One region of the Streptomyces sp. CA-111067 genome, then DNA from elsewhere that is predicted to be linked to it. Evidence: riboswitches for the same ligand, from Rfam matches in the RefSeq annotation. Region 1 holds a riboswitch; each other region holds the start of a gene.

Region 1 (2,191 bases):
GTTGGACGGCGGTCGGGACCGGGTGCGACCGGTTACGCCAGCCGGACCGCGCCCGCGAACGGCATCCAGCTCATCGGCGCGATCTCCACGACCCCGCCGGTGTGCGGCGCGTGCACGACGTTGCCGTTGCCGAGGTAGATGCCCACGTGGCTGATGCCGGAGTAGAAGAACACCAGGTCGCCGGGGCGCAGCTGGGACTCCGAGACGTGGGTGCCGTCGTCGTACTGGTCGTAGGTGGTGCGGCCGATGTGGATGCCGGCCGAGGCGTACGCGGCCTGGGTGAGACCCGAGCAGTCGTAGGAGTTCGGGCCGGTCATCCCGGAGGAGTACGGCTTGCCGCGCTGCGCCAGCGCGAAGTTGATCGCCTGCTGGGCGCGGCCGGAGGCGGGGCCCGAGTACGTCGGGTAGCTCGCGTTGGACGCCGTGGACGAGCCGGAGGAACCCGAGGAGCCCGAGGAGTTCGACGCCTTCGGGTGCATCTTGGCGATCTGCGCCTTCTGCTCCGCGGTCAGCGAGTTGAGCAGCTTGTGCGCGGCGGCCAGCTTCGCGTTCACGTTCTTCTTCTGGGTGGCCAGCGACGCCTGCGCGGTGGTCAGGTCCTTGAGCGCGCTGCTCGCCTGGCCGCGCTGGATCGACGCCTGCTCCTGCTGCACCTGGAAGGTGGCCAGCGCCTGCTGCTGCGTCGTGGTCATCCGGTCCATGGTGTGCGTCTGGTTCAGGAACGCCGCCGGGTCGTCGGAGAGCAGCAGCTGCGTCGTCTGGTCGAGGCCGCCGTCGCGGTACTGCGCCGAGGCGAACTGCCCGAGCACCCGCCGGGTCTCGTTCATCTTCTCGGTCTTCTGCGCGACCTGCGTGAGCAGCTGGTTGGTCTTCGCCCGCTGCGTGTCGGTCTTCTCCTTGGCCTGGTCCAGGTGCTGCGTCGCGACCTCGGCCTGCTGGTTCAGGGTGTCGATCTGCGCCTTGACCTCGGCGATGGAGGGCTTGGCGGGCGCGGCGTGCGCGCTCTCGCTCAGCAGGGTGACCGAGGCGAGGGCCGCGGTGGTGATACCGACGGCGGCGCGCGGGGCGGTCGTGGAGAGTATCCGGGTACGCGGCTTGCGGTGCGACGCCAAGGGAGGCGACTCCTTCCGTGACCGCCGACCGGGTTAGCTGACGGGTTCGGGCTGGAAGGCAGCCCTACGGGTTCGACGCTTTTCGGCGTCTCACCCGATTCACCCCGGAATGCTGTTGGGTCCCCGGTTCCGGCCGCCGGCCGGATTAGGCGAAGGTGTCTCGCTGCCGACACCAGCATCGACGAGGAACGAGTCACCTAGCGGGATACCGTAGTCAACTTCGGCGACTCTTGGGAAGTTTGGATCCCATTGTGACCGAAATCGCTGTGCGGTCTTACGTCTTGTGAGCGTGGATTCGCGGTCCAATTACGGACGAACGGCACCGTAGAAGGGCATCTCGGTAATGGGGGCGATCTTGACCGACGTGCCGGTGTGCGGCGCGTGGATCATCTCGCCGTCGCCGATGTAGAGGCCGACGTGGCTCACATCGCTGTAGAAGAAGATCAGGTCGCCCGGCTGGAGGTCGGACTCCGAGACCCGGGTGCCGAAGTCCACCTGGTCGTAGGTCGTACGCGGCAGATCGATCCCGGCAGCCTTCCACGCCGCCTGGGTGAGCCCCGAGCAGTCGTAGGAGTCGGGGCCGGTCGCGCCCCACACGTAGGGCTTGCCGATCTGGTCGCGGGCGAAGTCGATGGCCTGCTGGGCCTTGGACGAACTGCCTGAGGACGGCGGGACGACCGGCTTGACGGCCTTGCCCGGCGTGGTCTTCGCGGCCTTCGCCGCGGCGTCCTTGGCCGCCTGCAGCCTGGCCTGCTCCTTGGCCTTCTCCTGCGCCGCGATCTTGGCCGCCGCCGCCTTCGCCGCGGCCTCCTGCTTGGCCTGGAGCGCCGCCAGCCGCTTCTTCTCCTGCGCGGTGAGGCTGTTGAGCAGGGTCTGCGTCTGGCTCAGCTTGCTCTGCACGTCGTGCTTGGCGGTCTTGAGCTGGGCCTGCTGGGTGGTCAGCGTGGCCAGGCTCTTGGCCGCCTCGATCCGCTGCTGGGTGGCCGCGGCCTGCTGCACCCGGTAGGACTCCACGGCCGACTGCTGCCGCTTGGCCATCACGCTCGTCAGGTGCGTCTGGTCGAGCAGGTCCTGCGGGT
Region 2 (2,191 bases), 1.9 Mb from region 1:
CGTCATCGAGAGTGAGCACGACGCGGTAGCCGTACGAGCCCGCCCAGCCGGCGGACGTCACCGTGCCGCCGTGGACGGCGTGCGCCGGGGTGCCGGTGGGGGCGTCGAAATCCTGGCCGGTGTGGCTGGTGGCCCAGGGCGAGTCGGACTCGCCGAAGCCCGCCGTGAGGGTGTAGGACGCGACCGGTTTGACGTAGGACGCGGCCAGTTGGGCCAGGCGTTCGGCCTCCGCCTTGGCTGCCGCGGCGGCCTCGGCCTTCGCCTTCTCCTCGGCGGCGGCCTTCGCCTGGGCGGCCTGCTCGCGCACCTTCTGGGCGGCGGCCTCGCGGGCTGACTGGTCGGCTGCGGCCTTCTCTGCGGCCTCGCGCTCGGCGCGCGCGACTGCCTCGCGCTGGCGGGCGACCTGGCCGAGTATCCGGGTGCGGAGCGCTTCGCCGGGCTCGACGGCCGTGGGGACTCCGGCGGGCGTGTCCGTGGTGGCGGCCGGGTCGGAGTCCGGGGCCGGGTCAGGGTCCGTACGGTCCTGGGCCGCATCCTGGCCGTCCGCCGCACCCCGCACAGGCTGTACGGGGGTGTCCGCGGCCGGGGTCGCGGCCTCGGGCAGCTCCTTGACGGCTGACAGCGCAACGGAGTTGGGGACGCCCGGCGACTCGGGCACGCCGACCGCGTCCGGTGCGTCCAGTACGTCGGGGCCGGGCGCCTCGCTCACGTCGCTCAGGTCCGGCGCGGCCAGCGGCGCCGGCGCGGACTCCGCGGCGACGGCCACACCTCCCGCCCCGACCGCGGCCATCGCCGCGACCCCGAGCACGGTCGTGCCACGGGCGAGATTGCGCTGCCGGGGCAACCGGTGCCTGCCGCGCAGATCGTCCAGGTAAGCGGCGGCGTCGGGCGTTTCGGACGCGGGGAACTCGTCCCAACCACCGGCTCCGGCGGACTCGGCCTCCGGAGCGGGTGGAGCGTAGGCAGGCTGGTTGGACGCCACGGCGGGCGCACTCCTTTCCTTCCTTCTCGCCTACCGGGTTAGCTGACGGGTTCGGAGCAGGAAGGTCTCCTACGGGCCTGAGTGCTGCCCGATTCACCCCATTGGACCCCTCCTGAGCCGTGGGTGACGGCGTACAGAAGGGCGGGTCCCCGGTTCCCGCGGACGGGATTCGGCAAGCGCACGGTGCCGCCTGTTCGGCGACGGTGACGACCGCGCTGCGTTATCGAACGTTAATAGAGCCGGAGGCGAATTCCAAGCCGAATCCAAGAGTTGACGGCGGGAACCAACCGGCCACATCAGTCGTAGTAGGGGTATAGCGGGCAAGTGGTGTGGCTGGGCGGTGACAGGAGCGTAAGTCAGTTGTTATCGGAGGGGGTTGAGATGGCTACCTTGAGTGAGTAGGTGGCGGTGGCGCGCCTTGTGGGCAAGGGGCGCGGGCGGCAGACGGGCCGGGTGCCAGCGGTCTGGACCTCTGCCAATTCGCGAAGCCCTTGGCAGGTCAGGGGGCCGGGTCGCACGATGAACGAGCCCCACGTTCTTGTCATGCACTCGCCCCACCGTGCTGACGCCTGCCCGCCCCACAGGGAGCCCCCATGCCCAGCTCCAGCCACTCCCCCGAATCCCGGTCCGCCGAGAGCTCCTCGCCCGGCTTCTCGGCCGAGTCCTCAGCCGACTCACCGGCCAACTCCTCCTCCGCCAGCCGCCGTTCGCTGCTGCGCGGCGGCCTGGCCCTCGGTGCCGCCGCCACCGCGGGCCTGGCCGGCGAGCTGTGGCCCGGCGGCAGGACCCGTGCCTCGGCCGCCACCCGCACGGCCCGGCCGGCCGCCGGCACCGTCGACTACCCGTCGGCCACCTGGGCCCCGGCCAGCACCGCCAACTACACCGTGGCCAACCGGCCTTCGACCTATCCGATCAACCTGGTGGTGATCCATGTGACCCAGGAGACGTTCAGCGACACGATCAAGCTCTTCCAGGACCCGGCGCACGCCGCCACCTCGCACTACGTCGTCAGGTCCGCGGACGGCGCGATCGACCAGTGCGTGCGCGAGCACGATGTGGCCTGGCACGCGGGCAACTGGGACTACAACACGCGCAGCATCGGCATCGAGCACGAGGGCTGGGTGGACCAGCCCTCGTACTTCACCGCGGCGATGTACCACGCGTCGGCCGCGCTGACCGCCGAGATCTGCGACAAGTACGGGATACCCA
Region 3 (2,191 bases), 4.7 Mb from region 1:
CGGGCGACAACGCGGTGGCGCCCTGGTCCGACCTCGGCTTCGGCCGGGAGCTGGTGCAGGGACTGATGGCGGTCAAGGCCAGGGGCCGGCAGCCGCGCGGGGTCGAGGGGCTCGGCATCCGCCGGGCAGGACTCGGCGACCTGCCGCAGGTGGGCAGGATGGCGGCGGAGTCCTCCCGCAGGCAGCGCGAGTCCGCGATGTTCCAGCCGCAGCCCGAGGGCCCGCTCGCCGCGCTGCGGCTGCACTACGCCGACGCGCTCGCCGACCCCCGCTGCGCCGCCTGGATCGCGGCCCGCCGCGGCGAGGAGATCGGCATGGTGCTCGTGGTGCCCGCCGCGCCCGACCCGGTGATCCCCGAGTCCTGCGTCGAGCTGGCCGAGGCGTACGTGGAGCCCTCCGCGCGCGGCGAGGGCATCAGCCGGGTGCTGCTGGCCACCGCGCTGGCCTGGGCGTACGACAACGGCCACCGCTACGTCTCGGCCCGCTGGCACTCGGCCTCGCCGCTGGCCGCGGGGCACTGGCCGGCGGTCGGCTTCCGGCCGGTGGCCTACCGGCTCAGCCGGACGCTGGACGGCCGGATGGGCGGCGCGCCCGGCACGTTCTGAGGGCCGGTGACCGCCCTTCGGCCTTTAGATGCCGAAATACCGTACGAATACGGGCATTTCGGGGTGTCGTGGCTCACGTCAGGACTCGGGCGTGAGCGGCCTCACATCGGGAACACGGTCCGGCTCGCGTGATGCACCCGCTGTTTCCGTTACGGCCGGTTTGTCACCCGGCGGCGCCGATATGTCCACCCAGGGTGAGGGCGCCGGGCACGCAGACGCGGACGATCATCACCCGCAGTCACCGTGAGCGGTCGGGCGCTGCTACGGAGACGTCGGGCACACCCGGTTTGGTTGCCCGTCCGTCGGGGAGTCGCCTAACTTCGCTCTCCTGCGGGCCGGATGCCCGCTTCATCCGTCGGGCGGACCGCCGAATCCTGCCGCCGCCCGATTCCCAGGATCAGACCGACAGACAGAGGCAGGAGCGGGGGACCCAGGTAAGCCGCCGTGCCGGGAGACCGGACGGCTAGGGGTGAAGTCGCGGCGCCACGCGCGAGGGCCACCGGCCCTCAGCCAGGCGCGTCAACGCGGCCGGGCATCTCCAGCCCGAATCCGACAGCTCACCTCGCAGGCGTAGGAGAGGAACTCCCGCATGCCCGCAAAGGGACAGCACCGCAAGCCCCGCCGCATGAGCCGCCTCACCCGGATCTGCGTCGCCGCCGGTACCGGTGGCGCCGCTCTCGCGCTGCCGCTGGTCGGCGCCGCGCACGCGTCGGCCGCCGAGCCGGCCAAGGCCGCTCCGGCCGCCGCCGCTGCCAAGGCGGCCCCGGCTGCCGCGCACACCGCCGCCAAGCCCACCGCCTACACCGTCAAGCACGGCGACTCGCTGTCCGGCATCGCCGGCGCGAAGCACGTCAAGGGCGGCTGGCACCAGCTGTACAACGACAACAAGTCGGTCATCGGCTCCGACCCCGACCTCATCGTCCCCGGCCAGCACCTCACGCTGAACGGCGTGGCCAAGGCCGCGACCCACACCGCCCCGGCCCCGGCCAAGAAGGCCGCCCCGGCGAAGCAGGCCGCGCCCGCGAAGAAGGCCGCGCCGACCGCCTCCGCCGCGCAGTCCTCCGCGTCCGGCTACACCAAGCCGGTCGGCGACGCCGCCATCGGCACCGGCTACAAGGCGTCCGGCTCCCTCTGGTCCAGCGGCAGCCACACCGGTGTGGACTTCCTGGTCGGCAGCGGCACCAGCGTCCACTCGGTGGCCGCGGGCACCGTGGTCTCGGCCGGCTGGGACGGCGCGTACGGCAACGACGTGATCATCAAGCACGCCGACGGCAAGTACACCCTGTACGGCCACCTCAGCCAGACCCTGGTCTCGGCCGGCCAGAGCGTCAGCGAGGGCCAGCAGATCGCCCTCTCCGGCGCGACCGGCAACGTCACCGGGCCGCACCTGCACTTCGAGGTGCGCACCACCCCCGACTACGGCTCGGACATCGACCCGGTCGCCTACCTGGCGAGCCACGGCATCACCGTCTGATCCACCGTCTGGGGCATCCAGACGCGCCCGCTCGCCGCGGGCGTACGTGCCCGCCCGGTCTTCACCACCGGGCGGGCACCGCCATGTCCGGGCCCGCGCATGGCATCGGGGC

What was found. Region 1 has a riboswitch for cyclic di-AMP ahead of ACQPW6_RS24950 (NlpC/P60 family protein). Riboswitches for the same ligand answer to the same signal wherever they lie in the genome.
Region 2: linked by a shared signal. The riboswitch ahead of ACQPW6_RS16135 (peptidoglycan DD-metalloendopeptidase family protein) and the one ahead of ACQPW6_RS24950 (NlpC/P60 family protein) in region 1 are both predicted to bind cyclic di-AMP.
Region 3: linked by a shared signal. The riboswitch ahead of ACQPW6_RS03980 (M23 family metallopeptidase) and the one ahead of ACQPW6_RS24950 (NlpC/P60 family protein) in region 1 are both predicted to bind cyclic di-AMP.

What each region holds. Positions count from the first base shown of each region.
Region 1 covers NZ_CP192103.1:5,656,847-5,659,037, forward strand. The annotation lists gene ACQPW6_RS24950 (NlpC/P60 family protein) at 33-1,112, opposite strand; cyclic di-AMP (ydaO/yuaA leader) riboswitch at 1,120-1,274, opposite strand; gene ACQPW6_RS24955 (NlpC/P60 family protein) at 1,419-2,191, opposite strand, start outside.
Region 2 covers NZ_CP192103.1:3,724,597-3,726,787, forward strand. The annotation lists gene ACQPW6_RS16135 (peptidoglycan DD-metalloendopeptidase family protein) at 1-982, opposite strand, end outside; cyclic di-AMP (ydaO/yuaA leader) riboswitch at 995-1,167, opposite strand; gene ACQPW6_RS16140 (N-acetylmuramoyl-L-alanine amidase) at 1,576-2,191, shown strand, end outside.
Region 3 covers NZ_CP192103.1:927,474-929,664, reverse strand. The annotation lists gene ACQPW6_RS03985 (N-acetyltransferase family protein) at 1-605, shown strand, start outside; cyclic di-AMP (ydaO/yuaA leader) riboswitch at 977-1,189, shown strand; gene ACQPW6_RS03980 (M23 family metallopeptidase) at 1,195-2,079, shown strand.